4 regions of the Kocuria rhizosphaericola genome follow, and region 3 is predicted to be linked to each of the others. Evidence: riboswitches for the same ligand, from Rfam matches in the RefSeq annotation. Region 3 holds a riboswitch; each other region holds the start of a gene.
What was found. A riboswitch is a leader RNA that binds a small molecule or an ion and turns the genes downstream of it on or off. The one in region 3 is predicted to bind thiamine pyrophosphate.

Region 1: linked by a shared signal. The riboswitch ahead of ACH9D2_RS03435 (3-oxoacyl-ACP reductase) and the one ahead of thiM (hydroxyethylthiazole kinase) in region 3 are both predicted to bind thiamine pyrophosphate.
Region 2: linked by a shared signal. The riboswitch ahead of ACH9D2_RS09810 (ECF transporter S component) and the one ahead of thiM (hydroxyethylthiazole kinase) in region 3 are both predicted to bind thiamine pyrophosphate.
Region 4: linked by a shared signal. The riboswitch ahead of ACH9D2_RS02815 (FAD-dependent oxidoreductase) and the one ahead of thiM (hydroxyethylthiazole kinase) in region 3 are both predicted to bind thiamine pyrophosphate.

The regions. Positions count from the first base shown of each region.
Region 1 is NZ_JBISWK010000034.1:31,905-39,483, reverse strand. Features, by position in the region: gene ACH9D2_RS03465 (aldehyde dehydrogenase family protein) at 1-139, opposite strand, end outside; gene ACH9D2_RS03460 (gamma-glutamyl-gamma-aminobutyrate hydrolase family protein) at 136-951, opposite strand; gene ACH9D2_RS03455 (glutamine synthetase family protein) at 932-2,314, opposite strand; gene eat (ethanolamine permease) at 2,389-3,819, opposite strand; gene ACH9D2_RS03445 (hypothetical protein) at 4,001-4,156, shown strand; gene ACH9D2_RS03440 (FadR/GntR family transcriptional regulator) at 4,351-5,112, shown strand; TPP riboswitch at 5,167-5,270, shown strand; gene ACH9D2_RS03435 (3-oxoacyl-ACP reductase) at 5,316-6,080, shown strand; gene ACH9D2_RS03430 (LLM class flavin-dependent oxidoreductase) at 6,080-7,480, shown strand; gene ACH9D2_RS03425 (Acg family FMN-binding oxidoreductase) at 7,396-7,579, opposite strand, start outside.
Region 2 is NZ_JBISWK010000093.1:13,761-21,339, reverse strand. Features, by position in the region: gene ACH9D2_RS09825 (aminotransferase class IV) at 1-71, shown strand, start outside; gene ACH9D2_RS09820 (energy-coupling factor transporter transmembrane component T family protein) at 79-876, opposite strand; gene ACH9D2_RS09815 (ATP-binding cassette domain-containing protein) at 873-2,576, opposite strand; gene ACH9D2_RS09810 (ECF transporter S component) at 2,573-3,193, opposite strand; TPP riboswitch at 3,284-3,403, opposite strand; gene ACH9D2_RS09805 (DUF4235 domain-containing protein) at 3,529-3,804, opposite strand; gene mnhG (monovalent cation/H(+) antiporter subunit G) at 3,863-4,330, opposite strand; gene ACH9D2_RS09795 (monovalent cation/H+ antiporter complex subunit F) at 4,327-4,599, opposite strand; gene ACH9D2_RS09790 (Na+/H+ antiporter subunit E) at 4,596-5,309, opposite strand; gene ACH9D2_RS09785 (Na+/H+ antiporter subunit D) at 5,306-6,946, opposite strand; gene ACH9D2_RS09780 (Na(+)/H(+) antiporter subunit C) at 6,943-7,434, opposite strand; gene ACH9D2_RS09775 (Na+/H+ antiporter subunit A) at 7,431-7,579, opposite strand, start outside.
Region 3 is NZ_JBISWK010000062.1:873-8,451, forward strand. Features, by position in the region: gene ACH9D2_RS06470 (Rne/Rng family ribonuclease) at 233-3,439, shown strand; gene ACH9D2_RS06475 (nuclear transport factor 2 family protein) at 3,619-4,353, shown strand; TPP riboswitch at 4,520-4,613, shown strand; gene thiM (hydroxyethylthiazole kinase) at 4,656-5,480, shown strand; gene thiE (thiamine phosphate synthase) at 5,477-6,160, shown strand; gene ACH9D2_RS06490 (bifunctional hydroxymethylpyrimidine kinase/phosphomethylpyrimidine kinase) at 6,157-7,579, shown strand, end outside.
Region 4 is NZ_JBISWK010000032.1:46,050-53,628, forward strand. Features, by position in the region: gene ACH9D2_RS02785 (DHA2 family efflux MFS transporter permease subunit) at 1-1,443, opposite strand, end outside; gene ACH9D2_RS02790 (TetR family transcriptional regulator) at 1,440-2,066, opposite strand; gene ACH9D2_RS02795 (VOC family protein) at 2,222-3,133, opposite strand; gene ACH9D2_RS02800 (alpha/beta fold hydrolase) at 3,243-4,034, opposite strand; gene ACH9D2_RS02805 (hypothetical protein) at 4,150-5,166, opposite strand; gene thiE (thiamine phosphate synthase) at 5,254-5,973, opposite strand; TPP riboswitch at 5,989-6,092, shown strand; gene ACH9D2_RS02815 (FAD-dependent oxidoreductase) at 6,089-7,480, shown strand; gene thiS (sulfur carrier protein ThiS) at 7,477-7,579, shown strand, end outside.

The sequences.
Region 1 (7,579 bases), on a different contig from region 3:
CGGCGGGGTCGACGGCGCGCCAGGTCTCGAAGGTGCGCCGGGCCCGGTCCACGGCCGCGTCCGTCTGCTCGAGGGACGTGAGCTCGACGGTGCCGACGACCTCCTCCGTGGCGGGGTCGATGATCTGCGTGGTGGTCATGGGATGCGGGTGTCCTCTCGCTGCGGTGCGGGCTCTGCCCCGCCGGTCCTGCGGGGGCGGTCCTGCCGGGTGCGGTCGCGCGCGTAGCCGTGCGCCACGCGGACGAACCCCTCGAACAGGCGGGCGTCCTTCCGGTTCTCCTCGGGGTGGAACTGCACGCCGAGCGTCCAGCCGCCCTCGACGGTCTCGACGGCCTCGACCGTCCCGTCCTCGGCGCGGGCGGTCACGACGAGGCCCTCGGCCACCGTCTCCAGGGCCTGGTGGTGGTAGCACGGGGACCACGCCGTCTCGCCCAGCAGCTCGCGGCAGCGGCTGCCCGGCTCGGTGGCGAACTCGACCTCCCCGTACCGGCCCGGCCCGGGCTGGTAGCGCGCGGCGTTCTCGTTGACGTCCGGCAGGTGCTGGATCAGCGTGCCGCCGAGCGCCACGTTGAGGATCTGCGCGCCGCGGCAGATGGCGAACAGGGGCACCTCGAGATCGAGCGCCGCCCGGGTCAGGGCGAGGTCGTGCTCGTCGCGGGCGGGCTGCGAGGAGGTCGCCTCGTGCCGCTCGGCGCCGTAGAACCGCGGGTCCACGTCCACGCCGCCGATCACGATCAGACCGTCCACGAGCTCGAGCACCCCCGGGTCCGTGCCCACCGGGGGCAGCAGCAGGGGCGTGCCGCCGGCCGCGGCGACGGCCTCCACGTAGGCGCCCGGGACGATCGCCGCGAAGGAGTTCCAGACCCCCCAGGACCCCTCCTGGTAGTAGGTGGTCAGGGCGATCCGCGGCCGGTACCCGGTGCCGGCCGGCTCAGAGTCGTTCGAAGCCACGGCGCAGCTCCCAGTCGGTGACGGCAGCCTCGAAGGCCGCCAGCTCCACGTCGGCGTAGTGGACGTAGTGCTCCACGACGTCCTCGCCGAACAGGTCCCGCGCCAGCTCCGAGCCGGCCAGCAGGTCCCGGGCCTCGCGCATGGTCGAGGGCACCACGGGGGCGTCGGACTCGTAGGCGTTGCCCTCGGTCATCGGCTCGAGCTCGAGCTCCTGCTCGATGCCGTGCAGCCCGGAGGCCAGCATCGCGGCCAGCGCCAGGTAGGGGTTGACGTCGCCGCCGGGGAGCCGGTTCTCCATCCGCGCGGAGCGGCCGCTGCCCACGAGGCGGACGGCGCACGAGCGGTTGTCCACGCCCCAGGCCACCGAGGTGGGGGCGAAGCTGCCCTCGACGAAGCGCTTGTAGGAGTTGATGGTGGGGGCGTAGAACAGCGTGAACTCGCGCATGGTCCGCAGCACCCCGGCGATGAAGTGCTCGTAGGTGCGGGACCGGGCGTCCCGCTCGCGGTCCCAGAAGACGAGCTCGCCGTCGGTCCCGCGCAGGGACATGTGGATGTGGCAGGAGCTGCCCTCGCGCTCGTTGGGCTTGGCCATGAAGGTGATGGACTTCCCCTGCTGGTGGGCGATCTGCTTGGACGCGAGCTTGTAGACCACGTGGTTGTCCGCGGTGACCATGCCCTCGTCGTAGCGGAACGCGATCTCGTGCTGTCCGAGGTTGCACTCGCCCTTCGCGGACTCCACGGTCAGCCCGGCCGCGTACATCGCGTTGCGGATCTCCCGCAGCAGCGGCTCGACCCGCTGGGAGCCCAGCACGGAGTAGTCCACGTTGTACTGGTTGGCCGGGACCAGGTTCCGGTAGCCGCCGTCCCAGGCCTCCTCGTAGCTCGTGTTGTAGACGCAGAACTCCAGCTCGGTGCCGGTGACCATCTGGAAGCCCATGTCCCGGGCCCGGTCGAGCTGGCGGCGCAGCATGGACCGCGGCGACATCGGGATGGGCTGACCGCCGTGGCCGGTGAGGTCGCACTGGATCAGGACCTGGCCGGGGTTGTGCGGCATCAGCCGGATCGTGTCGAGGTCCATGGCGAACTCCATGTCCCCGTAGCCGGAGGACCAGCTGCTGATCGAGTAGCCGCCCACGGTGTTCATCTCCGTGTCCACGGCCAGCAGGTAGTTGCACCCCTCGGCGCCCTCGTCGAGCACCGAGTCCAGGAAGAACTGCGCGTGGTTGAGCTTGCCCTGCAGACGGCCCTGCATGTCGGTGAAGGCCAGGACCACGGTGTCCACGAGCCCGTCGGCGACGTGCTGCCGCAGCTGATCGACGGTGAGCATCCGGTCGTTGCGGGGGTGCTGGGGAGTCTCGGTCATGGGTCCGGTCCTTCGTCGCTGAGGTCGGTGGGTGCGCTGAGGTCTCTGGGGTGGGTGGCGGGCGGGGCTGGGGGTCAGTGCAGGTCCGCCTCGGCGGTGCGGATCTGCGCGAACTCCTCCTCGGGGGCGTGGCCCACGAGGCGGTGGCGGCTGTAGAACCAGTAGTAGGCGAGGAAGACGACGAACACGAGGGCGGTGATGGACGCGGCGAGCACGTCGACCAGGAACGTCGCGACCACGGCCACGAGCGCCAGCACCAGGGCGATGCCGGTGGTGACCACGCCGCCCGGGGTGCGGTAGCCGCGCGGGAGGTCGGGCTCCCGAAGCCGGAGCACGATGTGGGAGAGGTTCAGCAGCACGTAGGAGACGGTGGCGCCGAAGACCGCGATGTTGATGAGCAGTCCGCCGTCGCCGGTCGCGGCAGCCAGCACGAAGCCGACGGTGCCCGGCACGATGAGGGCGACCCACGGGGTCCTGCGCTTGCCGGTCAGCGAGAGCCAGCGGGGCAGGTACCCGGCCCGGGAGAGGGCGAACAGCTGCCGGGAGTAGGCGAACATGATGGAGAAGAAGCTCGCGACCAGACCGGCCAGACCCGCGTAGTTCACGATGCCGGCCATGACGCTGTCCGCCCCGGCGACCGTGCGGATGGCCTCCGGCAACGGGTTGTCCGAGGTGCTCATGGCCTCCGAGCCCGCGGCTCCGGGGACGAGGACGAGCATCAGCGCGCCGGAGACCAGCAGGAAGGCCATGGCCACGATGATCCCGCGCGGCATGTCGCGGCGCGGGTCGGCGGTCTCCTCGGCGGCCAGCGGCACGCCCTCGATCGCCAGGAAGAACCAGATCCCGTACACCAGGGCCGCCATCGCCCCCGCGTACCCCATGGGCAGGAACGCGCTCGCCCCCACGGCGTCGTTCGGGACGATGTCGAAGAGGTTGGCGGCGTCGAAGTGCGGCACGAGCGCGACGACGGTCACCCCCAGCGCGAACACCGCGATCACCGTGATCCCGAACATCAGCTTGAGGGCCTCGCCGACCCCGTACATGTGGATGCCCATGAACACGAGGTAGGTCACGAGGTACACGGGCCAGGAGTTGGTGATCCCGAACAGGCCCAGCGCCTCGATGTAGCCGCCGATGAACGTGGCGATCGCCGCGGGGGCCACGGCGTACTCGATGAGCACGGCCATCCCGGTGGCGAAACCACCGAGGGGGCCGAGGGCACGCCGGGCGAAGCCGTAGCCGGCCCCCGCCGTGGGCAGGGTGGAGGAGAGCTCGGCGAGGCCGAAGACCATGCAGGTGTACATGAGGCCCATGAGCACGAAGGCGATGAGCAGCCCGCCCCACCCGCCCTCGGAGAGCCCGATGTTCCAGCCGGAGAAGTCCCCGGAGATGACGTAGGCGATGCCCAGGCCCGCGAGCAGCACCCAGCCGGCAGCCCCGGAGCGGAGCTGGCGGTGCTGGAAGTACTCGTCGGTGCGGTCGGGCTGTGATGGGGAGTCGGGCATGGGACGATCCCTCCGGGTTCCACAAAGGTCTGAAAACAGACATATGGCGCGAGTGGTCACAGTCTGTGGGCTGCTCTCCGCCCCGTCAAGACCCTGCGTCGCAGGGCCGGACGAGCGTCGAGCGGCGCGTGGGGCCCCGGCCCGGTGGAGACGGCCCTGCGGATGTCGCAGAATGGTGGGCATGAACAAGACCAGCGCATCTGCTCCCGACCGCCCCGGCTCCCAGAACTCCGGCTCCGCCCGCTCCTGGGCGTTCATCGCCATCGCGGCGGGCTTCCTCGTCTCCGTCGCGCTGATCATCGCGGTGGGCGTGGTCGCCATCGATCTCACCCACTAGGAGCTCGGCGGCCGTTCCCGCTGGATGGAGCGGGGGGCTGCCCGGGCCGGGCGGCCCCCCGCTCCTGCTCGTGACGCCGCCCGGCACAGCGGGCGCCGTTCCCGCGGAGTCGGTCCCGGGGACACGACGCGGCGTCGGCCCCGGGGGCCCGTGACACGATGGGCGCACGTCGTACCGCAGGGAGGAGCGCCGCCGTGAGCGATCCCGTCCAGCACCCCCGCATCCGCCCGGTGCGCCAGGGCAACGCCTTCGAGGAGGCCGTGGAGCGGATCCTCGACTCGATCCGGCTCGGCCTGTTCCGCAAGGGCGAGCGGCTCCCGCCCGAGCGGGAGACCGCGGCGATGCTCGGGATCTCCCGCGCCACGCTGCGGGAGGCCCTGCACGAGCTCCAGGCCGCAGGGGTCCTGGAGGTGGTGCGCGGCCGGTACGGCGGGACCTTCGTGACCGGCCGCACCGCCCTGCCGGACGAGACCCTCCCTCCCGTGGATCCCGCGGACGTCGAGGACGTGCTGGTGTTCCGCGCCGTCGTCGAGCCCGCCGCGGCGGAGCTGGCCGCGGCGGCGTCCCTCAGCGCGGCGGCCCGGGAGCACCTGCTCGCGTGCCTCCGGCAGGTCGAGGAGAGCTCCCCGGAGGACTACCGTCCCGCCGACGCGCGCTTCCACATCGCGGTCGCCGAGCTGGGCGGCTGCCCCAGCCTGGTCCGCGCCGTCGCGGAGGTGCGCTCGCGGGCCAGCGACCTGCTGGACCGGATCCCTCTGCTGCCGGTCAACCTCGAGCACTCCGACCGCCAGCACCGCGAGCTCACGGACGCCGTCCTGGCCGGGGACGCCCCCGCCGCCCGGGCCGCCTCCCTCGCGCACCTCGAGGGCACGGCCGCGCTGCTGCGCGGTTTCCTCGGGCACGGGGCGCAGCCTCCCGACGACGACGCCCCCGGTGACCGCCGCCGTCCGGTCTGAGCTGCCGCCCGCGGAGGACCGGGCGGATCCCGGGACGGCGTGCCTATACTCGTCCGCAGTGACACGGGGTGCCGGCGCCGCACGACGAGCCGGCTGAGATGACACCCGTCGAACCTGATCCAGTTCGTACTGGCGAAGGGATGTCCTGTCGGGGCCCGCCGTGGCCGGCCCCGCGTCTCCTCGCCCTGACCCCAGGGAGTCCCATGCAGATCGCAGAACAGGTCGTCCTCGTCACCGGCGGGGCACGCGGTCTCGGCCGCAGCGTCGTCGAGGCCTTCGCGGCCCAGGGCGCGCGGGTCGTGGTCAACCACCGGACCAGCGGGGCGGCCGCGGAGGAGCTCGTGGACCGGTACGGTCCCGACCGGGCCGTGGCCCTGCGCGCCGACGTGACCGACCCCGGGCAGGTGGCGGACCTGCTGCGCGCGGCCCGGGAGCACTTCGGCTCCCCCGTCACCACGGTGGTGAACAACGCGCTGGCCGACTTCTCCTTCAACGGTGACGCCCGCTCCTCGGCGGAGGGCATCCGCTGGGAGGAGTTCGACGCCCAGTTCTCCGGCAGCGTCCGCGGGGCGCTCAACACCACCCAGCAGGCGCTCCCGGGCATGCGGGAACGGGGCTTCGGCCGGATCGTGAACATCGGCACGAACCTCTTCCAGAACCCCGTGGTGCCCTACCACGACTACACGGCCGCCAAGGCCGCGCTCCTGTCGCTGACCCGCACCCTGGCCAAGGACCTCGGGCCGCACGGCGTCACGGTCAACATGGCCTCGGGCGGACTGCTGCGCACCACCGACGCGAGCGCCGCCACGCCCGAGGAGGTCTTCGACCAGATCGCGGCGGGCACCCCGCTGGGTCGCGTCACCACCCCGGCCGAGTTCGCCGACGCCCTCCTGTTCTTCGCCTCGCCGTGGGCCCGCTCGGTCACCGGACAGAATCTGGTGGTCGACGGCGGACTGGTCCTCGACTGATGGGGGCCGCCGCGACCGCGCCGCGACAGCTGCACCTCAACGCCTTCCTCTTCGGCGCGGGCCACCACCAGGCCGCCTGGCGGCACCCGGACTCCTCCGTGGAGCGGCTCGGGGACATCGCCCACTGGGAGGATCTCGCCCGCACCGCCGAGCGCGGCCTCTTCGACGCCGTGTTCCTCGCCGACGGGCACAGCGCCGGCGACGTGGGGGTCGGGCCCCGGTGGTTCCTCGAACCGCTGACGGCCCTGTCCGCCATGGCCCGCGCCACGGAGCGGATCGGGCTCATCAGCACCGTGTCGACGACCTTCTGGACGCCCTTCCACGCCGCCCGCCTGCTGGCCTCGCTGGACCACATCAGCCGCGGCCGGGCCGGCTGGAACGTGGTCACCTCCATGTTCGACGCCGAGGCGCGCAACCACGGCCTGCCCGGGATGCCGCCGCACGCGCAGCGCTACGCGCGGGCGGCGGAGTTCGTCGACGTGACCCTGCGGCTGTGGGACTCCTGGGCCGACGACGCCGTGGTCGGCGACCGGCGCGGTCTGCACGCCGACCCGGACCGGGTGCGCCGGATCGACCACGCGGGCGAGCACTTCCGCGTGGACGGGCCGCTGACCGTGCCGCGCCCGCCCCAGGGGCGCCCGGTCCTCTTCCAGGCGGGCGCCTCCGGGCCGGGTCGGGACCTGGCCGCCCGCCACGCGGAGGGCATCTACGCCGTGGCCTACGACCTGGAGAGCGCCCGGGAGCACACCACGGACCTGAAGCGGCGCGTCGCCGCGGCCGGGCGGGACCCGGGGTCCGTGGCCGTCATGCCCGGCCTGGTCGCCTACGTGGGCTCCACGGAGGAGGAGGCCCGGGCCAAGCAGGCCGAGGTCGACGCCCTGCTGCCCGTGGAGCAGTCCCTGGCCCAGCTGTCCGCCTTCGTCCAGCAGGACTGCAGCGGCTGGGAGCTGGACGCCCCGGTCCCGGAGCTGGCCCCGCTCGAGGCCTTCACCGGGCCCCAAGGCCGGTACGCCACGATCCTGCGGATCGTGGCGGTCGAACGCCCCACGGTGCGGCAGCTGCTGGGCCGGCTGGCCGCCGGAGGCGGGCACTGCACCGTGGTCGGCACCCCGGAGGCCGTCGCGGACCGGATGGAGCTGTGGTTCCGCTCGGGGGCGGCCGACGGGTTCAACCTCATGCCGCCCAGGCTGCCGGACTCCCTCGACGACTTCGTGGACCACGTGGTCCCCGTGCTCCAGCGCCGGGGGCTCTTCCGCACCCGGTACACCGCGTCCACGCTGCGCGGACACCTGGGTCTTCCGCGACCCGGTGACGGTCAGGGGCGTACCGCGGTGCCCCGGGTGGCGCGAGAGCCCGGCGGGTCCGCGAGCACGTCCTCGATCGGTCTGCGCAGGCTGTAGGGCAGTCTGGGGCCGTGGCCGAAGCGCACGGCGAGCTGGCCGTGCTCCCCGGCGAGGCCCAGCCACGTCTCGAACCGGGGTCGCAGCTCCGGGACCTCG
Region 2 (7,579 bases), on a different contig from region 3:
TCGACCACCAGCCGCTGCCGGTGGACCCCGAGCTGACCCGGCTCGTGACGAGCTGGGTCTCGCAGGCCTGATCCGGGCTCAGGCCCAGATGAACCGGTGCGTCCCGAGCAGGACGGAGACCGCCGGGCCCACCGCCGCCGCGGCCGTGCACCCGCCGAGGACCACGACGTCCCGCCAGGAGTACCCGGGGACGCGGGCCCAGGTGCGAGGGCCCGCCCCGAAGCCGCGGGCCTCCATGCTGACCGACAGCCGGGTGGCACGGCGCAACGACTGCACCAGCAGCGTGAATGCCTGGCCGCCGAACTCCCGCAGGACGCCCACCGGACCGTGCCCGGAGCCGGCGCCGCGGGCCCGGCGGGCCATCGCGAGCGTGGTCCACTCCGTGAACATCACGCCCACCAGACGCAGCGCCGCCAGCGAGGCGAGCACGAAGCGCACGGGCAGCCGGACCGTCTGGGCCAGGCCGTCGGCGAGGTCCGTGGGGTCGGTGCTGAGCACCACGAGCAGCCCCGACAGGGCCAGCGCGACCCCGCGCAGGGCGATCGCCGTGCCCGCGGCCACCGAGCCGGCCGAGAGCTCGGTGATCCCCAGGTCCAGCAGCACCGGTCCGGAGTCCTCGGCGAGCAGGGCCGTTCCCCACCCGCTCACGAGGGCCGCCAGCAGCACGGGCCAGGCCCGCGGCAGCAGCGCGAGCGTTCGCCGGCCGGCGAGCGCCAGCAGTCCGAGCTCGCCCAGCAGCACCAGCCCGGACGTCACGGGGTCCGCGCTGACCACGAGCACCACGGTGAGCAGCAGCGCCCCCGCCAGCTTGACCACGGCGTTCGCGCGGCCGAGCAGGGAGCCGCGGACGACCGGGGCGATCGACGGCGCGCTCACCGGGCCGGCTCCCGCGCCGGCCGGGAGTCCGGCGCCCCGCACGGGGCGGGATCCGGGGTCCCGGCGGGCGGGGCCGGAGGGGCCTCGGACCGGTCGGGTGCGCCGGGGGCCGTGGCGTCCGGCGTGCCGAGTTCCAGCACCTCGGCCCCGAGCGCGCGCACGAAGTCCTCGTCGTGGGTCACCGCGAGCACGGCCGTGCCGGCGTCCACGAGCTCCACGAGCAGGTCCACGAGCTCGGCCCAGGTGAGGGCATCCTGGCCGAACGTGGGTTCGTCGAGCACCAGGACGTCCGGGTCCGTGGCCAGCACGGTCGCCACGGACAGCCGCCGCTTCTCACCCCCGGAGAGGGTGAAGGGGTTGGCCTCGGCCAGGTGGCCGAGGCGCAGCCGACGGAGCAGCTCGTCCGTGCGGCGCTCCCGCTCGGCCACCGGCGTGCCCGCCAGCCGGGGTCCGTACTCGAGCTCGGCGCGCACGGTGGCGCGCAGGAACTGGTGCTCGGGCTCCTGGAAGACCGTCCCGACGCGGGCCACGAGCTCCCGGCCGCTCCATTCCAGAGGGTCCGGACCCGCGCCGCGGTCGAGGTCCGGGTGGGCGGTCACGGTGCCGCGCACGGGGGCCAGCAGGCCCGCCAGCGTCAGCGCGAGCGTGGACTTGCCGGCGCCGTTGGGCCCGGTCAGCGCGAGCGCCCGGCCGCGGCGCAGGCTGAGGCCGATGTCGGCCGCCGCGACGGGCAGGTTCCGGCCCGTCGCGGCGTCGTCCACGGGGCGGCCCCTGCGCCGCGCCCGCCGCCGGGCGCGCAGCCGGCGCGCCGAGGGCTGGACCCGTGAGACACCCAGACCGGTCGCGCTCAGCAGCGGTTCGCCGCCCTCCCCGGGGCGGCCGTCCGCGCACGGACTCGCGGGCGCGCGCGTGGCCGGGACCCGGCCGGGGACCCACACCCCCGCCCCGCTCAGCTCGTCGGCCGCGGCGCCCAGCACCTGCCCCGGGGTCCCGTCGTGGGTGATCCCCCCGTCGTGGCCGAGCACGACGACGCGGTCCACGACCTCGGCCCACACGGCCACACGGTGCTCCACGACCACGAGCGTGGCCCCGCTGCGGTCGAGGCAGGAGACCACCGCGTCGCGGACCTGCCGCACGCCGGCGGGGTCCAGGTTCGCGGTCGGCTCGTCGAGCAGCAGCAGCCCGGGGCTCATGGCCACAGCGCCGGCGAGCGCGAGGCGCTGTTTCTGCCCGCCGGACAGGGCCGCGGTGGAGTGGTCGAGCGGGAGGTCGAGGCCCACGTCGTCGAGCGCCGCGCGCACCCGCGGCCAGATCTGCTCGCGGGCAACGGCGAGGTTCTCCAGGCCGAAGGCGGTGTCGTCGCCGATCCGGGACAGCACCACCTGGGACTCGGGGTCCTGCTGCACGAGGCCGGCGCGGCCTCGCGCCAGGTCCGGCGGTGTGCCGTCGAGCAGCAGCTCTCCGCTGCGGGAGAGGCCGTCGTCGTCGTGCAGGACTCCCGCGAGGGCGTGCAGGAAGGTCGACTTGCCCGCCCCGCTGGGCCCCAGCAGGAGCACCCGCTCTCCCGGTTCCAGCACGAGGTCGACGCCCCGCAGGGCGGGGGCGTCCCGGCCGGGGTGGTGCCAGCCGAAGCCACGGGCCTCGACCCGCGCCCCCGCGGTGGCGGGCGCGCCGGGGTGCCGCACCGCCGGGGCGGTCATCGCCGCGCGACCCGGCCCGAGGCCAGGCCCTGCAGCACGCCCGTGGCCGCGAGCGCCTTCACCACGGCCCACATCAGCAGACCGGCGAGCACCGCGCCGGAGAGGGCGGCGAGGACCACGTAGACCACCTGGTGGCCGAGCGCCCACTCGTAGTTGTAGAGGAGGTTCTCGCTGACGCCCAGGAAGATCCCGCTGACGGCGCCGGCGGCGGCGGCCACGGCGGCGTTGTACCGGCGGTAGCGGAGGGCGGCGAAGACGAGTTCGGCCCCGATGCCCTGCACGAGGCCGGAGATGACCACGGTCCAGCCGAAGTGGGTGCCCAGGAAGCCCTCGATGACTGCGGCGAGCAGTTCGCAGAACAGCGCGGCCCCGGGCTTGCGGATGATCAGCCCGCCGAGCACGCCGGCCACGAGCCAGCCTCCGGCGATCAGGCCCACGGCGGGCGGGTAGGCGACCGCGGCCGTGCCGACCACGGGGTAGAGCAGGTTCGACCACGCCCAGAAGACGACCGCGCACACGGCGGCGAGGACGGCGGCCACGACGATGTCGACCACGCGCCAGGACGAGGCGCCGGACGTGCCGGGACGGCGGGCGGGGCGGTGGGTGGTGGTGTTCACGGTGGGTTCCTCCTGGGCTCAGCGAGCCGTCGGTGCCAGGAGGGGACGGGGTCCTACCGGGCCGCGCCGGTGGCGCGCTCCCGGGGAACACCCCTGAGATGCTCGACTCCCTTCGCCGGTGCTAACCGGAGCAGGTTCGAGGGTCTGCGGCGATCCGCACTCTCAGCGCCGCGCCGGTGCTCCCGGCGGGGCGCTCCCCTGTCGTTCAGTGGCACCCAGTCTACCCCTCCGTCCGCCCGGCCGTGCACACCCCGCACGACGAAGGGGCCCGTCCGGTCGGACACCGCTGCGGTGTCCGCCCGGACGGGCCCCTTCGCGAGGATGCTCGCCGGGGCTCAGACCTCGGCCTGGCTCGAGGCCTTGGGCTTCTCCTTCTTCTCCTCCATCTTCGCCACCTGCCGGTGGACGGCGACCTTGATGATGGTGCCCACGAGGCCGGTCACGACGGACCAGATGATGATGGCCGTCCAGGTCTCGCTGGGGTCCGGGTTCTTGGCCGGCGGCGGGTTGCCCGTGACGCGCGTCCACACCGAGCCGAGCACCTTGTGCGAGAGGACCACGCCACCGAGTGAGGCACCGGTGCCGAGGAGTTCGATGACTTTGTCGTTCATGGGCTGATGCTCCTTGTCGTCCGGGGGACGCGGGTGCGCCTTGTCGGTCCCGACCAGCCTAACGCGTCCCCGCCGTTCCGTCAGTCTGCTGTCCGTCCGCTCGCCGGCCGTCCGGGCTCGGCGCCGGGGGCACCGCGGCGGCGCCCTCCACGGTGGCCCCGGCGGTGCTCTTGCCGGTACGGTTGAGCACCGCCTGCAGGTCGTCCTGGGTCAGCGTGGTGCGGTTCAGGTGCTTGGTCCGGTAGGTCGAGCGTCCCACCATGTGCGCCGAGACGGGCACGGTGAGCAGCTGGAAGGTCCAGCCGAGGACGATGAGCGGGATCATGGCGGGGTCGCGGTTCTCCAGGGCCACCGCCGTGAGCATGAGGAGCAGCCCGAACACCTGCGGCTTGGTGCCGGCGTGCATGCGCGTCAGCAGGTCCGGGAAGCGGACGAGGCCGATCGCGGCGGCGAGGGACATCAGCGCGCCGACCACGAGGCACACGGCCGCGGCGGCGTCCAGGGCGGTGTCCAGCACGGCGCTCACCGCCCGTGCTCGGCGGTCTGGGTGGCGAACCGAGCCACCGTCACGGAGCCGATGAACCCGACCAGCGAGACGATCACCATGAGGATCAGGTTGTTGAGGTGGCCGTGGTAGGCCATCTCCACGGCGAGAGCGGCCGCGACGATGGCCAGCAGCACGTCGGTGGCCACCACGCGGTCCAGCAGGGAGGGGCCCTTGGCGAGGCGGTAGAGGGTGCCCGCGGCGGCCGTGCTGAGCAGCACGGCCGCGACGGCCACGGCGATCTCCATCACGAGCGGTCCTCCTCGGTGGTGGCGGCCGGTGGATCGGCCGGTGGATCGGCCGGTGGATCGGCGGGTGGATCGGCAGGGACGTCGTCCCGGCGGCCGCCCACGATCTGCTGGCTCGCGGTGACCGGGGAGCCGATCGCGGCGCTGTCCCCACAGGCGGCGGCTCCGTCCCCGCGCCGTTCGGCCTGCAGCGCGGCGAGCTCCTCCCGCGTGCCCATGATCCTGATCCAGGCGGCCTCCACCCGCAGCGCGGAGCGGCGGAACTCCTCGGCTTCCTCGGCGTTGCGGACGTTGAGCGCGTGGAAGTACAGCGTGCCGGCGGCACGGTCCACCTCCACGACGAGCGAGCCGGGGATCAGGGTCATGGTGTGCCCGGTGGCCGTCAGGAGCAGGTCCGAGCGCGTGCGCAGCCGGACGCCGACCACGGCGTTGCGCGCGCGCGGCCCCACGAGGATCGCGATCAGCATCACCTCGACGCTCGCCTTGGCGACCTGCCACACGAAGGTCGCGGCGAAGAGCACGAACTGGACCACGTCGAACCGGCCCGACAGCTGCACGGACGGCAGATAGAGGACCCAGGTCACGAGCAGGGCCAGGACCAGCCCGACCAGCAGGTTGCCGAGTCCGAAGTCGCCCCACAGGGCGCCCCACACGACTACGAGCCACACCAGCAGCGGCAGCTCGACGAGCAGGGAGTTCTTGGGCCGGGTCACGGTGCCTCCTCCACGACGGGCCGCGGCGCGGCCGCGGGGTCCAGCACGGACTCGACGTAGCGCTCGGGGCGGACGAGGTTCTCCGCGGCGTTGTCCGCGAGCTGGAACAGCGGCCCGGCGAACACCGTCAGGGCCACGCCCACCGCGACGAGGGCCGAGGCCCCGCCGAGCATCGAGGGGGACATCAGGCGCACGTCGCCCTTGCCCGCGAACCGGCCCGCCTGGTCGTCGACGGCGCCCGAGGTGAGCAGGAACCGGGAGCCGGCGGGCACCGGGGCCAGCAGGATCGGGTCCGGGTACTCCGCGTCCTCCGGGGCGCGGAGGAACACGCGGTTCCACACCCGCATCAGGGTCAGCAGGGTCAGCAGGGAAACCGCCACGGACCCCGCGACCAGGACGTAGGCCAGTGCGTCGCCCTGGGCGACGCCGGCCTGCAGCAGGCCGGTCTTGCCCAGGAAGCCGGAGAACGGCGGGATCCCGCCGAGGTTGAGCGCGGGCACGAGGTAGAGCAGCGCGAGCAGCGGGGAGATCCTGGCCATCCCGGCCAGCCGGTCCACGTTGGTGGATCCGCCGCGGCGCTCGATCAGGCCGGCCACGAGGAACAGGCTCGTCTGGATCACGATGTGGTGGGCCACGTAGTAGACCGTGGCGGAGAGGGCTTCCTGGGTGCCCACGGCCACGCCGAAGATCATGTACCCGATGTGGCTGATCAGCGTGAAGGAGAGCATGCGCTTGATGTCGATCTGCGCGAGCGCGCCCAGGATGCCGACCACCATGGTGAGCAGCGCGACCCACATCAGGAGGTCGTCGAGCCGTTCCCCGGGGAAGAGCACGGTCTCGGTGCGGATGATCGAGTACACGCCCACCTTGGTCAGCAGGCCGGCGAACACCGCGGTGACGGGGGCGGAGGCCGTGGGATAGGAGTCCGGGAGCCAGAAGGACAGCGGGAAGACCGCGGCCTTGATCCCGAACGCGATGAGCAGCATCAGGTGCAGCTGCATCTGGGTGCCCACCGGGAGCCCCTGGAGCTTGACCGAGAGGTCGGCCATGTTGATGGTGCCCGTGGCCGCGTAGATCATCGCGATGGTGATCAGGAACAGCACGGAGGAGATCACCGAGACCACCACGTAGGTCACGCCGGTGCGGATCCGCTGGACGGTCCCGCCCATCGTCATGAGCACGTAGGACGCGGTCAGCAGGATCTCGAAGCCCACGTAGAGGTTGAACAGGTCCCCGGCGAGGAAGGCGTTCGACACCCCCGCCACGAGGATGAGGAAGGAGGGGTGGAAGATCGAGATCGGCCCCTCGTCGTCGCCGTCGGCCACGCCCTGCCCGCTCGCGTAGACGAGCACGGCGAGCGAGACGACCGTGGAGACCACGAGCATCAGCGACGAGAGCTGGTCCACGACCATGACGATGCCCCAGGGCGCCTCCCACCCGCCGAGGTGGACGGCCTGCGGGCCGACGTCCCACGTGCTCACGAGCACGAGGGCCTCGACCGCGAGGGTGAGCACGAGCGAGCCGATGGCCACGGTCCGCTGGAGGGCGTTGCGCCGCAGCAGCAGGAGGCTCAGGGCGGCGCCGAGGAACGGGATGATCACGGCCAGCGGGGCCAGCTGGGCGGGGTTGAAGGTCACCGGCTCCCCCCTCCCCCGAAGCCGCGCACGCCCGGGGTCTCGACGGACTCGTCCGGGTCCCGGTGCGGGGGCGCGTCGTCGAACTCGGAGGTGTCGGCGGGGACGTCGGCGTCGCTCTCCACGTCGTAGGAGGACTGCCGCGCCACGCGCCGGTCCTCGACGTCGTCCAGGATCTCGTCCCGGCGCCCGAGGACCCAGGAGCGGTAGATCATGCCCAGGAGGAACGCGGTGACGGCGAGGGAGATCACGATGGCGGTGAGGATGAGCGCCTGGGGCAGCGGGTCGCTGTAGTTCTCCGCGGCGATCGACTCCTCGTACAGAGGGGCGGACCCGGCGTCCCCGCCGGCGTGCAGGATCAGCAGGTTCGTGCCGTTGGTCAGCAGCATCAGCCCGAGGAGCACGCGGGTGAGCGAGCGCTCGAGGAGCAGGTACACGCCCACGGCGTAGAGCACGCCCATCACGACCAGCAGGGTCAGGTTCACGGTCATCGGTGCTCTCCACTTCCGCCCGCGTCGGTCCTCGTGATCGGGATCGGCGACGTCGCGGACGTCGCCGTGGTCGAGCCCGCGGGGACACCGCCGGCGACCTTCCGCTGCCGGGTGACGCGGATGCGCGTGCCGCGCCCCGGGGTGC
Region 3 (7,579 bases):
CTCATCGGATTGAGCGCGTCCGCCGCCGGCTCAAGACCGTTGCCCTCGTGAGCAGCGGCTCGAAGCCCCGGACTGGCTCGTTGCCGTCCCCGCCCGTTCGCGAGGTGTGCGGGACGCGGCGGGTACGCACAGGACTTCTGGCCGCCGCGTGGACCCCCACCGGCGATACGCCGACCAAGCCGCTGCGGGGACCGGGTACGGACGGCGTACCGCGGCAGGAGCACAGCTGTATATGGATGCCGAACAGGTGAACCAGGCCGGGGCGCAGGACGCCCTGGACGCTGGTCAGCAGAACACATCGGACGACGCGCGCGCGGACCTCCCGGAGGCGGGGGGAGTGGTGCAGGACACCGCCCCCGCGACTCCGGCCGACGCGCCGGGCGACGTCCTCGACGATCCGTCGGAGGCCCCGGCCCCCGCGCCGGACGCCGAGCCGGACACCGGTGACGCCGCCGGGACCGACACCCTCGACGTCGCCCCGGGGACCGCGGTCCCCGGGGACGAGCGCCCCGGTGCGGTGGCCGAGGAGGCCGCCGCGCCCGGGAGCCCCGCGCACGGCACACCCGGTGCCGAGGAGGCCGCCGAGGGCGTCGAGCCCGCCGGCGAGACCGAGGACCTGGGCACCGGGGCCGACGCCCCTGCCGCGCCGTCCACGCCGGCCTCGGACGCGACGAGCGGTGCCGGGGAGGCACGGCCCCGGGAGACCGACGAGGACACCGACGAGGAGGAGCCGCGCACGGCGCTGGCCGCCGCCGTGACGGCGACCTCGCTGATGTTCCACGCTCCGGACCTCGACGAGCTGCGCGAGGCCGCCCAGCAGCGCGCCGCCCGCCGCCGGGAGGCGCGGCGCCGCCAGCAGGAGGAGAACGCCTCCGCCGAGGACCCGGGCGACGGCCCCGAGGAGCCGGACACGGCGGAGCTCGCCGACGAGGGCGAAGAGGCCGGACCGGACGCGGGCGGTGGCACGACCAGCCGGCGCCGTCGACGCCGCCGCCGCGGCGAGGTCGACATGGAGCTCGTGGGCGGCAGCGACGACGACCCGCCCAACACCGTGACCCGGGTCCGGGCTCCCCGCGCCGCGGAGGCCGCCACGGTCGACGAGGTCGTGGCCGTGAAGGGCTCCACGCGGCTCGAGGCCAAGAAGCAGCGCCGGCGCGAGTCCCGCCAGACCGGCCGCCGCCGCCAGGTGATCACCGAGGCGGAGTTCCTGGCCCGCCGCGAGTCCGTCGAGCGGCAGATGCTGGTCCGGCAGAAGGACAACCGGATCCAGATCGGCGTCCTGGAGGACGGCGTCCTGGCCGAGCACTTCGTCTCGCACACCCAGCAGGACTCCCTGATCGGCAACGTCTACGTGGGCAAGGTGCAGAACGTGCTGCCGTCCATGGAGGCCGCGTTCATCGACATCGGCCGTGGCCGCAACGCCGTGCTCTACGCCGGTGAGGTCAACTGGGACGCGTCCCGGCTCGAGGGCGGGCCCCGCCGGATCGAGGTCGCGCTCAAGTCCGGGGACTCGGTCCTGGTCCAGGTCACCAAGGATCCGGTGGGGCACAAGGGCGCCCGGCTCACGAGCCAGATCTCCTTGCCCGGCCGGTACCTGGTCTACGTCCCGGGCGGGTCGATGACCGGGATCTCCCGGAAGCTGCCCGACGTCGAGCGCGCCCGGCTGAAGAAGATCCTCAAGGACCGTCTGCCGGACGGGGCGGGAGTCATCGTGCGCACCGCCGCCGAGGGGGCCTCCGAGCAGGAGCTCACCCACGACATCAACCGGCTGCGCGCCCAGTGGGAGCAGATCCAGGAGCGGGCCGGATCGACGAAGACGCTTCCGCCCGAGATGCTCTACGCGGAGCCGGACCTGACGATCAAGACGGTCCGCGACGTCTTCAACGAGGACTTCACCACCATGGTCGTCCAGGGCGAGGAGGCGTGGGACAACATCGAGGCGTACGTGACCTACGTCGCACCGGACCTGCTCGACCGGCTCAAGAAGTGGGACGAGGACGAGGACCTGTTCGTGAACTACCGCGTGGAGGAACAGATCCAGAAGGCGCTCGAACGCAAGGTCTTCCTGCCCTCGGGCGGCTCGCTCGTGATCGACCGGACCGAGGCGATGACGGTGGTCGACGTGAACACCGGCAAGTTCACCGGCTCCGGCGGCAATCTCGAGGAGACCGTCACCAAGAACAACCTGGAGGCCGCCGAGGAGATCGTGCGGCAGCTGCGGCTGCGGGACATCGGCGGGATCATCGTGATCGACTTCATCGACATGGTGCTCGAGGCCAACCGGGATCTCGTGCTGCGCCGGCTGGTGGAGTGCCTGGGCCGGGACCGCACCAAGCACCAGGTGGCGGAGGTGACCTCGCTGGGCCTCGTGCAGATGACGCGCAAGCGCATGGGCACCGGCCTGCTCGAGGTGTTCTCCGAGCCGTGCGAGCACTGCGCCGGTCGCGGCGTGGTGGTCCACGACCACCCGCTCGAGGGCCGCTCCGGCGGCGCCACGGGGGAGTCCCGCGACCAGCGTCCCAACCGGACGGAGCGCAAGCGCGGCCGCGGGGGCCGGAACGAGCAGCAGCCTGCCCGGACGGAGCAGCGCTCCGGCGAGCCGGATCCCGCGGAGAAGGCCAAGGCCGAGGCCGCGCGGACGGCGTTCGCGACCATCGCCGCCGCCACCCATCACGAGGAGGCCGCCGCGGAGGAGCAGGCCCGCGCCGAGGAGACCGCCCCGCCGGCGGAGTCCCGGGCCGAGGGCTCGGGACGCTCCCGGAAGAAGCGGCGCGGCAAGCGCAGCCGCAACCGCGGTCAGGGCACGGACGTGGCAGAGCAGCAGCAGGAGACGGAGGAGAGTCCCGTCCCGGCCGCACCGGACCAGGTCCCCGCCGACGGGTCGCCGGCCGAGCAGGGCTCGCGCCTGACGATCAAGGGCGAGGTCATCGAGCTGCCGCAGGGCCACGCCCCCGTGGAGGAGCCCGCCGAGGCCCGGCCGCTGAGCCTGGACTCCCTCGCGGAGGCCTTCGAGCACAAGGCGCCGGAAGACGCCTCCGCTCCCCAGGACGGCACCGCTGTTGAGGAAACCGCCGCGGAGGACACCGCGGAGCAGGACACCGCGGCGGAGGACGATCGTGCGGGGACCGGCGAGCAGGAGAACGCCGCGCGGGAGAGCACGGCGCAGCAGGCTCCCGCCCCGGTACAGGCTCCGGAGCAGGCGAACGCCGAGCCGGCGCGCCCGCGCCGTCGCTCCCGGCGGGCCTCGGCTCCGGCGGCCCGAGCGGGAGAGGCCGAGGTGACCGCCGGCCGGGCGGCCACCGCGGAGGGCGCCCGGCACGAGGCCAAGGCCGTCGCCCAGCGCTCCCCGGAGGAGTCCTCCGGGCGGACGCCGACCGTCGTCGGCGTCGGCGTCAAGGCCGAGGACCTCACCAGCGGCCGGCCCGCCGAGCAGGGCTGAGCCGCCCCGCCGCAGCACGACGGAGGACCCCGACCAGCACGGTCGGGGTCCTCCGTCGTCACACGGTCCGCATCCCTGTCGGGCCGTGCACGGCCCGGGTAGCGTGGACGCACGACATGCGGGCCGACCGACCGGGCCGATCCGTCGGAACCCCGGCCCGCAGTGCCCAGGGGATGGCCATGAGCAGCAAACAGATCGTACTCACCGCGGGCCGCGAACTCTTCGGCGACCGGGACGCCTCGTCCGTCGACCGGCACTGGGCCCCGGACTACCGGCAGCACTCCGCGCTCGCGCCCGACGGCACGGAGGGGCTCCGAGCCATGTTCCAGCAGCTGCCCGACGACTTCCGCTTCGAGCCCCTGCGGGTGCTCGAGGACGGCGACATGGTCGCGGTCCACTGCGTGTACCACGGCTTCGGCCCCGAGCCCACGGTGGCGGTGGACGTCTTCCGCGTGGAGGACGGGAAGATCGCCGAGCACTGGGATGCCCTGGCACCTCTGCCCGGCGGATCCGCGGGGAGGCGCCGGACCGACGGCCCCCGGGAGACCACCGGGCACGAGCGCACGGCCGCGAACAAGGCCCTGCTCACCGAGTGGGTGCACGAACGGCTCATCGGTGCCGACCGGGACGCCCTCGAGGAGCTGGCCCGCGACCCGCGCTACGTGGAGCACGGTGCCGACCCGGACGAGCGGATCACCCGGGGCACCCTGCGCCGGGTGCTCGGTGAGGGCGACTTCGTGCTGACCGTCACCGAGGCCCTGCTCGGTCGCGGCAACGGCGGTGCGGAGCACGGCGACCCCGTCCCGGCCGGCTGCTACGACCTGTGGCGGGTGGCGGACGGTCGGATCCTCGAGCACTGGGAGGTCTGCCAGCCCGTCCCGGAGCGGATGCCGCACGGGAACGGCTTCTTCTGACTGTGAGGATCTCTCTCGCAGCCTGACGGTGCTGGGCCGGGGGAGGGGATCACGAGCGTGCCCCTTCGTCCGGGCGGCCGCCCCGCCGGTCAGGCCAGCGGCGGAGCCCCGGCCCCGCCGCCGGGCCCTCCTCGTCCGGGCTCCCTCGACCACTAGACTGGTGGGACGAACTGACACGGGGTGCCGCTCGAGCGGCTGAGAACACACCCGTCGAACCTGATCTAGCCAGTACTAGCGAAGGGATGTCGCAGATGCGCGATGCCGTACCCACTTCCGCCCGCACACCAGGAGCCGCCCGGCCGGTGCCACCGGACCCCGCGCTCGCCGAGGACGCCGCCGCGGCCCTGGAGGACCTGCGCTCCGCGGCTCCGCTCGTGCAGTGCATCACCAACGCCGTGGTCACCAACTTCACCGCCAATGCGCTGCTCGCCGTGGGTGCGTCCCCGGCGATGACCGACATCCAGGGTGAGGGCGGGGTCTTCGCCGAGTTCGCCGACGGTCTGCTCGTCAACACCGGCACGCCCACCGCCGAGCAGCGCGGTGCCGCCTACGAGGCGGTCGGGGCCCGGCGCCGCGCGGGCCGGGCGTGGGTCCTGGACCCGGTGGCGGTGGGCGTCCTGCCCGTGCGGACCGCGCTGGCCCGTGACCTGCTCGAGCTCCGGCCGGCGATCGTGCGCGGCAACGCCTCCGAGGTCATGGCCCTCGCCGGCGGCACGGGAGGGCGCGGCACGGACGCCACCCACGGCGTCGACGCCGCCCGGGACGCCGCCGCCGCGCTCGCCGTGCGGGCCGGCTCGGCGGTGGCCGTGTCCGGGCCCGTGGACCTCGTGCGCTCTCCGGACGGCACCGTCGTCCGGGTCCCGCACGGCACGGACCTGCTGACCCGCATCACCGGCGGCGGCTGCGCCCTGGGCGCCCTCATGGCAGCGTTCACCGCCGTGCGCGCGGACCCGGCCGCGGCGGCCGTGGCCGCCACCACGGTGTACACGCTCGCGGCCGAGGACGCGGCCGCCGACTCCGCCGGGCCCGGGTCCTTCGCCGTGGCGCTGCTGGACCGGCTGCACGCCGTGACGCCGGAGCGGATCGCCGCCCGGGCGGGGCTCGTGCGCGAGGAGGACGCCCGGTGAGCCCGCGTATCGACCCCGCCGCCCTGTCCCTGCACCTGGTGACGGACAGCGTCCTGAGCGCGCCCCGGACGGTCCCGGACGTCGTGGCGGCCGCCGTGCGCGGGGGCGCCACCATGGTCCAGGTCCGTGAGAAGGACGCGCCGGTCCGGGAACTCGTCGCCCTGCTGACGGCCGTCGCCGAGCGCGTGGGCCGGCAGGTGCCCGTGCTCGTGGACGACCGCGCGGACGTCTACCTCGCCGCCCGCGCGGCCGGCGCCCCCGTGGCCGGGGTGCACGTGGGCCAGTCGGACCTGCCCGTGGCGCTCGCCCGGCGGATCTGCGGTCCCGACGCCGTGCTCGGCCTGGGCGCCGCCACGGCGGAGGAGCTCGACGCCGCCTCCGCGCTGCCCGCCGGCACGGTCGACTACCTGGGCGTCGGAGCGGTGCGGGCGACCCGCACGAAGCCCGACCACCCCGCGCCGCTGGGCCTCGAGGGCTTCGCCCGCGCCGCGGCCCGCGCCACCCTGCCGTGCCTGGCCATCGGCGGAGTGCGGGTCGAGGACGCCCCCGCCCTGCGCGCCGCCGGCGCCGCCGGGCTGGCCGTGGTCTCCGGGATCTGCGCCCACCCCGACCCCACGGCCGCGGCCGCCCGCTACGCGCGGGCCTTCGCCGCCGTGCCCGCCGAGGAGGTGGCCCCGTGACCCCGCGCGTGCCCCGCGTCCTGGCCGTCGCCGGCACCGACCCCACGGGCGGGGCCGGCCAGCACGCCGACCTCAAGTCGATCGCCGCGATGGGCGGCTACGGGATGAGCGCCGTCACCGCCGTCGTCGTCCAGAACACCGTGGGCGTGCGCTCCATCCACGTCCCGCCCGTCGAGTTCCTCACCGCCCAGCTCGACGCGGTCGCGGAGGACGTCGAGATCGACGCCGTGAAGATCGGGATGCTCGGCTCCGTGCCGGTCATCGAAGCCGTCACGCGGTGGCTCGGGACCCACCGGCCGCCGGTCGTGGTCCTGGACCCCGTCATGGTCGCGACCTCCGGAGGGCGCCTGCTCGAGCCCGACGCCGAGGAGGCACTGCGCTCCATGCTGGGTCTCGCCGACCTGATCACCCCGAACCTGCAGGAACTCGCCGTGCTCGCCGGGGAGGACACGGCGTCGTCGTGGGAGGCGGCCCTCGCGCAGGGCCACCGCCTGGCCCGCGCCCACGGGACCCTGGTGCTCGTCAAGGGCGGGCACCTCACCGGGGACCGGACCCCCGACGCCCTCGTGGGCCCGGACGACCCGGAGCCCCTCGTGGCGTTCGACGGCGCCCGCGTGCGCACCGAGAACTCGCACGGCACCGGGTGCTCCCTCTCCTCGGCCCTGGCCACGCTCCAGGCCCGGCACGGGGACTGGCCCCGGAGCCTGCGGATCGCCCGGGACTGGCTGCGCGGGGCCCTCGAGGCCTCCGGGGAGCTCTCCGTCGGCCACGGGAGCGGCCCCGTCCACCACTTCCACCACGTCCAGGACGCCCTCGAGACCTGGGGGACGGCGCCGGAGCGGTTCAGCGACGAGCTGTGGGAGGCCTCCGCGGCCGTGCGGCGCGAGATCGAGGAGCTCGAGTTCGTCCGCCGCCTCGGCGACGGCCGGCTCGAGCAGGGCCGCTTCCTCGCCTACCTGGACCAGGACCTGCAGTACCTCGACGGCTACAGCCGGGCGCTCGCCCTCCTGGCCGCCAAGGCGCCCGACGAGGAGCAGCGGCTGTTCTTCGCGGCCGGCGCCGTGTCCTGCACCGAGACCGAGGCGCAGCTGCACCGGGCCCGGCTGCGGCACGCCGGGGACGACGGCGCCCGGGGCGGGCTCGGCGAGGTGACGCGGCGCTACACGACCTTCCTGCTCGCGGCCACCGCCGCGGAGCCCTACCCCGTGGGCCTCGCTGCTGTGCTCCCGTGCTACTGGGTGTACGCGGACGTGGGGCGCCACCTGGGCGAGCTCGCGGCGGCCGGCGGGCCCGACGAGCACCCCTACGCGGACTGGCTGGCCACGTACGCGGACGAGGGGTTCCAGGCGGCCACCCGCACGGCCCGGCGGCTGCTCGACGACGCCGCCCGCGGGGCCCCGGCGGACGTCAGGGAACGGA
Region 4 (7,579 bases), on a different contig from region 3:
CAGGTAGATGGGGGTCAGGGCGTCGTTGTACGAGGTCACGATCGGGTCCCGCAGCGACTCCGGGAGGGAGGCGACCAGGGCGGGGGTGAGCGAGTCGGCCCCACCCGCGCCGCCCTCGAGCGCGGCCGCCGGGAGGCGCTCGGCCAGCAGGCCGGCCAGCCGGCCCGCGAAGACGCTGCCCACCACGCCGGCGCCCAGGGTGGCGCCGATCTGGCGGAAGAAGTTGTTCGCCGCGGTGGCCGTGCCGACCTGCCGCAGCGGAAAGGTGTTCTGCACGATGAGCACGAGCACCTGCATCGACAGGCCCAGCCCCAGGCCCAGGAGCGCGATGTAGAGGCACACATGCCACACGCCCTGCTCGGGGGTCAGGGTCGAGAGCAGACCCATGGCCACGGCCACCACCACGCTGCCCGCCACCGGCAGCCACTTGTAGTGCCCGGTCCGGCTCACCGCCCGCCCGGCGAGCACCGAGGTCACGAGCAGGGTGCCCATCATCGGCACCATCAGGAGCCCGGACGCGGTGGCGTCGACGCCGAAGACCATCTGCAGGTAGGTCGGCAGGTAGCCGAGGGCCCCGAACATCGCCACGCCGGTGAGCAGGCCCGCGACGGTGGTGAGCACGAAGTTGCGCTCGCGGAACAGGTGCATCGGGATGATCGGCTCGGCGGTGCGCCGCTCCACGGCCACGAACGCCGCGGCGGTCACGAGCGTCCCGGCGATCAGGCCGAGGATCACGGGGTCGGACCAGGCGTACCGGCCGCCGCCCCAGGTGGCGAACAGGACCAGGCAGGTGGTGGCCGTGGCCAGCAGCACCATGCCGCCGACGTCCAGGCGCGGCCGGCCGCGGTGCCGGGGGAGCTTGAGGAACAGGACGGCTCCGGCCAGGGCCAGCAGTCCGAGCGGGATGTTGATCCAGAAGACCCAGCGCCAGCCGGGCCCCTCGGTGAACCAGCCGCCCAGCAGCGGCCCGGCCACCGAGGCCACCGCGAAGACCCCGCCCATGACGCCCATGTACTTGCCGCGCTCCCGGGCGGGAACCACGTCGGCGATGGCGGCCTGGGAGAGGATGATCAGCCCGCCTCCGCCGAGGCCCTGGATCGCGCGGGCCGCGATGAGGACCTCGATGGTGCCCGCGAGCGCGCCGACCACGGAGCCGGCCATGAACACCAGGATCGCGCCCAGCAGCAGGGGCTTGCGGCCCATCAGGTCCCCGAGCTTGCCGTAGACCGGCATCATGATCGTCGAGGCGAGGATGTAGGCCGTGATCACCCACAGCATCTCGTTCACGCCGTTGAGCTCGCCGACGATCGTGGGCAGGGCCGTGCTGAGCACGGTCTGGTTGAGGGCGGCCAGCAGCATGGAGAGCATCAGGCCGGCGAAGAGCAGCACGAGGTGCCGGGAGCCGGTGGCCGGGGCGGCTCGGTGCGCGGGGGCGCGGCTCATGAGAGCTTTCCCTGGAGGCGGTGGAGGAGGGTGAGGGCCGACTCGTGGTCCTCGGTCGGCAGCCCCTGCGCCGGGGAGTAACCCTCGGCGGTGATGGCGAAGCGCAGCGGGACGCCGGCGAGCAGGACCAGCATCCGGGCGACCTCGTCCACGCGGTGCTCCCCGATCCCGGCCGACCACTCCGGCTCCCGGGCCAGCAGCTCCGCGAGGGTGCGGCGCACCAGGGTCTCGGCCTCGAGCATCAGCTCGTGCCGGCGGCGGCCCAGGCTCGGATGGTCCTGCAGCAGTCTCCGGCGCCGCTCGGCGTCCGGGCCCGCGTAGGCGCTGCGGGACACGGCCAGCAGCAGGCGCGAGACCTGGCCGAGCAGGTCGTGCTCGAGGGAGAAGTCCTCCAGCAGCTCCGGGTCCAGCGAGGGGGCCCGCATGCCCAGGACTGCGTCCTCCTTGGCAGGGAAGTAGTTGAAGAAGGTGCGCGGGGAGACCCCGGCCGCGGCGGCGACGGCCTCCACGGTGGTGCGATCGACCCCGTGCTCGACCGCGAGGGCGGCGGCCGCCTCGTGGATGGCGGACCAGGTCTCGGCCTTCTTGCGGGCGCGCAGGGTGGGAGGGGAGGTGGCGTTCACCCCGATATTCTTGCACTCCTGCATCTTTTGCACAACTGCAATATTGAAACGGGTGCCCGCAGGGTCGAAGGCGGTGCGAGAATCCCCGGACCCTGCGGGCGCTGTGCGCTTCCGGCAGAGCCCGGGCGTTCTCGTCGCGGAGCCGGGAGTGGGGGCTACGCCGCGACGCCCACCTGGATCAGGGTGTTCCAGGGGTCCTCGAAGCGCAGCACGGCGCCGTCGTGCCGGGTGGGGATCCGGTGGCCCGCGAGCCGCGATGCGAGGGCGGCGACGTCGTCGCTGCTCGGCAGGTCGATGTTGACCTGGCCCAGCCCCAGCGAGGCCGCGCGCGGGCCCGCCCCGGCGCTCTGCCAGGTGTTGAGCGCGATGTGGTGGTGGTAGCCGCCGGCGGCGATGAACAGGGCGGAGCCGATGTCGCTCATCACCTCGAAGCCCAGGACGTCCACGTAGAACTGCCGGCCCCGCGGGATGTCGCCCACCTGCAGGTGGACGTGGCCCAGGGTGGCGGGCGGCGTCGCGGGGCGCCGGTCGTCCCGCTGGGGCAGGTGCTCCTGCAGGAAGCCGTTCGGGTCCAGGGGGTTGGAGGCCAGCGTCAGGAGGCCGTTGGACTCCCGCCGCCACGTGTCCCGGGGACGGTCGGTGTAGAGCTCCACGCCGTTGCCCTCGGGGTCGTCGAAGTAGAAGGCCTGGCTGTAGAGGTGGTCGGCACTGCCGGTGAAGGAGCGGGGCGCCACGGTCGCCACGGAGGCGAGGGCCGCGGCGAGTGCGGGCTCGTCCTCGAAGACGACCGCGGTGTGGAACAGTCCGGCCTGGCCGCGGCGGGCCGGCGGGAGCTCCTTGACCTGGCGCAGCCGCACGACCGTCCGGCCGTCCCGGCCCAGGACCGCGGTGTCCCCGGCGTGGGACAACACGTCGAGGGTGACGGCGTCCGAGTAGTAGGCGACCATCGCGTCCAGGTCGGAGACCAGCAGCTCCACGGCGCCCATACGGGTGTCGGCGGCCAGCAGGTCCTGGGCGGGGCGCTTCGTCAGGGTCTCGGGGGCTGGGTTCTGGGGAAAGATCGGCATGTCGGGAATCTCCGTCGGCGGGGGCGGCGCATTGGTTGATGTGTCCCCAACAGTAGTCCCAGATGCTTTCCTGTGCAAGCAAATCCTCTCGGCCGGGAGGGCCCGCGGCTCAGCGCACTCCGCCCGTCCGGCTCAGCACGAGCTCGACGGTCTCCGCGGGCCGGTCCCACATCGGGAAGTGTCCGCAGGAGTCGAACCAGTGCAGCTCGGCATCGGGATACCGCTCGAGGGCGCGGCGTGCCTGACCGGGGGTGACCACCCGGTCCTGGCGACCCCAGCCGATGACGACGTCTCCCGGTGTCTGCGCCCGGGTGGCCCCGTCCTGATCGGGCCCGTGCACCAGGGCTCGCAGGAGGGCGTCGTAGGCGGGGGAGGTCGCCCACGAGCGCAGCTCGCGCAGGACCATGTCCTGGTCCAGGGCCCACGGCCGGGGACTGAGCTGGGCGAGCAGCGCGGTGCGGGCGGCCGGATTCCGGGTCAGCGCCGGGAGCACCGGTCGCAGGACCCGGACGAGCCGGATGGAGGCGCCGATCGAGAGCCCGAACATCAGGCGCTGCCGGGGACTCCAGAAGCCCCCGGGGGACAGGGCGACGGCGGTCCCCCCGACCCCGCGCCGGGCGAGCTCGAGCACGAGGCGGGCCCCGACCGAGCTGCCCAGCAGGTCGACCCCCGCCAGCCCGTGGGTGTCGATGAAGGCGGAGATCGCGTCGGCGAGGCGGGCGATCGTCACCTCGCCCTCCAGCGGAGCAGTGGCGCCGAAGCCGGGCAGGTCCACGGCGATCACTTCGCGATGGGCGGCCAGGCCGGCGAGGACCGGGTCCCAGGTCCGCCACGTCGAACCGAGACCGTGGATCAGCAGCAAGGGCCTGCCGGTGCCGAGCCGTTCGTGATGCATGTCCATGACCACGATCCTTCCCCACGGCGATCCTCCTGGCCAGCACCGCCGGCCGCGCGGGGCCGGCGGTGCTGGTCGGCCGGGGGCTGTCCCGGAGGGCAGGTGCCGGGCTGCGCGGCGGTCAGAGGATGAAGATCAGGGCGGCGATGACGGCCAGGATCACCAGGAAGACGATGCCCCACGCCTTGAGGTTGTCGGAGTCGTCCTCCTCGGGCTCGGCCGGGCGCGGCGGCCACCCGCCCGGGCCGGGACCGAACACCGGGCCGGAGGGTCCCTGCCCACCGGCTGCCGGTCCCGTGGGCGGCTGCTCCTCCGCACCGTACCCGGGAGCGCCCTGACCGGGGGCGCCCTGGCCCGGGTACTGCCCGGGCGGCGGGGGAGCCGGTGTCGCGGGGCTCACGCCCCACTGCGGGGCCTGGGGTGCGCCCGGCGGAGGGACGTCCGGCTGAGAGGTGTCCGTCGCCGGCGCGCCCGGGCCGCCGGTCGCGGGCGGGCCCGGCGCGTAGGGCGGGGCCGGCGGCGGAGGCGCCGGGGGCAGCGTCTCGCCCGAGAGTACGGGCCCGTCCTCGCGGTGGCCCTGCTCCGCCTCGGTCAGCAGGGTCACGAACTGCTCGAGCGGCTCGGACCCGTCGTGCTCCCGCGCCAGGAAACGCTCGGCGCGGCGGCGCACCACCCGGTAGACGCGCCCGTCGTCGGGGATCCCCAGGTCCCGGGCGGCCCGCGCCACGGCGAGCGGGGGCTGCTCCGGCAGGGGGTTGGTGCCCCACTCCAGGAGACCGGTCAGCAGCGGGCGCTCGAGCACGGGGGCCAGGGCCGCCCGGGCACCTGGCACCCGGGTCAGCTCCAGCAGCCCGCCCGGCGGGGCGGACGGGCATCCCGGCACGTCGCTGGGCAGCCGGGCGGCGCGCTCCAGCCAGAACGTGTCCCCGAAGAGGGTGGCGAGCAGCACGGCCGCGGCGAGCCGGTCGTCGCTCGGCGCGGCGTCCTCCGGGGCGCCCTGCTCCCAATGGGTGCCGAGCGCGCGGCGGGCGGGCTCACCGGCCAGCCGGACGCGCAGTTGCACGTCCTCCGGGCCACGAGCGGTCTCCGCGGGACGCTCCACCGCGTGCCGCACCTGGGGGTCGAGCTCGGGGTCCATGGGCCACCTCTCCGTCGTCGTCCGTGGGTCCATGCTCTCAGAACGTGCTGTGCGGCGGCGGGGAGCCGGAGGGGAACCGGACCGCGCTCAGGCGGGGAGCAGGCTGCGCAGCTGCCCCGCGGCGACGCGCGGGTCGGGGGCCTCGGTGACGGCGCGGACGACGACGACGCCGCGCGCCCCGGCCTCCAGGACCTGCGGGAGCCGCGGCTCGTCGATGCCGCCGATGGCGAACCACGGCACGGGCAGGATCTCCGGGTCCGCGGCGAGCCGGGCCTCCGTGAGCTCGGCGACCGCGCGGACGAACCCCGGTCCGGTGGCGGGGCGCCCGGGCTTGGTGGGCGTGGCCCAGACGGGGCCCGTGCAGAAGTAGTCGACGTCCGGGTCCTCGAGCGCCGTCCGGGCCTGGTCGAGGTCGTGGGTGGAGCGGCCGATCAGCACGTCGGGGCCCAGCAGCTGCCGGGCCTGCGCGGGGGAGAGGTCGTGCTGTCCCACGTGGAAGACGTCGGCGCCCACCAGCGCGGCGATGTCGGCGCGGTCGTTGACGGCGAACAGGGCGTCGTACTCGGCGGCGACCCGGCCCAGCAGCCGCAGCGCGGCGATCTCCTCGTCCGCGTCGATGCTCTTGTCCCGCAGCTGGACGATGTTCGCGCCACCGGCGTACGCGGCGTGCAGGAACTCCTCGAGGTCGCCCCGGTCCCGGCGGGCGTCCGTGCACACGTACAGCCGGGCGGCGAGGAGCTTCGCGGCCCGGGTCTCTCGCAGGGAGGACTCGGCGGGGGTGGAGGCGTCATGGGTAGACTGGGTCACACGCTGATGATAGGTCAGCGGTTCTGCGGGAGCCCCACCGGGGGCTGAGAGGGCGTCCAGCGCCGACCGCCACACCTGATGCGGGTCATGCCGCCGTAGGAAAGGACGTCTCCGAGTGATCTCCGCGCACCCCGCCCCGGCGACCGCGCCCCACCCGCTGGTCGAGCAGCCCGAGCACGTCCGGGCCGACGTCGCCGTGGTCGGCGCGGGGGTGATCGGCCTGGCCACCGCCTGGGAGCTGCGCCGGCGCGGCCGCTCCGTGGTCGTGGTGGACCCCGAGCCGGGCTCCGGCGCCAGCCGCGCCGCGGCAGGGATGCTCGCCCCGGTGAGCGAGGTGCAGTACCAGCAGGAGCCCCTGTACCCCCTCATGATCGCCTCGGCCGCCGAGTACCCGGCGTTCGTGGCCGCCCTCGAGCAGGCCGCCGGCGGGACGGTGGGCCACCGTGCCACCGAGACCCTGGTCTGCGGCGTGGACGCCGCCGACCGGCAGGCCCTGGCGGACCTCCGCGAGCTGCAGGGGCGCCACGGCATGACCGTGGAGCAGCTGCCCCTGCGCGCCGCCCGGGCCCTCGAGCCCGCTCTGAGCCCGCGGCTGTCCGCCGCGTTCCGGATCCCCGACGACCACCAGGTGGACCCGCGCCGCCTCGTGGCCGGACTGCTCGCCGCCCTCGTCGCACCGGAGCTCCCCGAGCCCCCGGAGTCCGCGGAGTCTCCGGAATCGCTGGAGCCCCCGGGACTCCCCGAGTTCTCGGCTGCGCGCGACGGCGGACCGGCCCACCTCGTCCACTGCCTCGCCACGGGACTGCGCCGCAACGCCGAGGGCGCCGTGACCGGCGTGCGCCTGGCCGACGGCGGGATGGTCTCGGCGACCTGGACCGTCCTCGCCCCCGGCACGGGCCTCGGCGACCTCGACGGGCTGCCGGAGGACTGGCACCCGCCCCTGCGGCCCGTGCACGGGGACGTCCTGCGCGCCCGGGTCCCCGCCGGGGCCCCCGACCTGCTCGAGCGCACCGTCCGCGGCCTGGTGCACGGAGTGCCCGTCTACCTGGTGCCCCGGACGGACGGCACCGTGGTGATCGGGGCGACCTCCCGCGAGGACGACCTGACCGGCCCCAGCGCCGGCGGCGTGTTCCGGCTGCTGCGCGACGCCCAGGCGCTCGTGCCCGGCGTCGCCGACCTCGAGCTCGTCGAGGTGCTGGCCCGCGCCCGGCCCGGCACCCCGGACGACATCCCGTACCTGGGCCGGGTCCGCAACCCTGACGGCTCGCTCGTGCCGGGACTCGTGGTCTCCACCGGCTACTTCCGCCACGGCGTCCTGCTCGCCCCGCTGGCCGCCCGGCTCGCCGCGCAGCTCGCGACCGGCGGGTCCGGAGCCGATCCGGCCGCCGACGCCGAGCACCTCGCCAGCACCGACCCGCACCGCTTCGACCGCCCTGTCGAGGCCCGTCGAGGGGACCCCGAACCGGCCACCGCCGGACCCGGCCCCCGGAGCAGGAGCACCCGATGACCGCCATCACCCTCAACGGCCGTCCGCACGTCGTGACGGAGGACGCGACCGTCGTCGACCTCGTCGCCGAGACCGTCGGCCGGGCCCTGGGCCCCGACG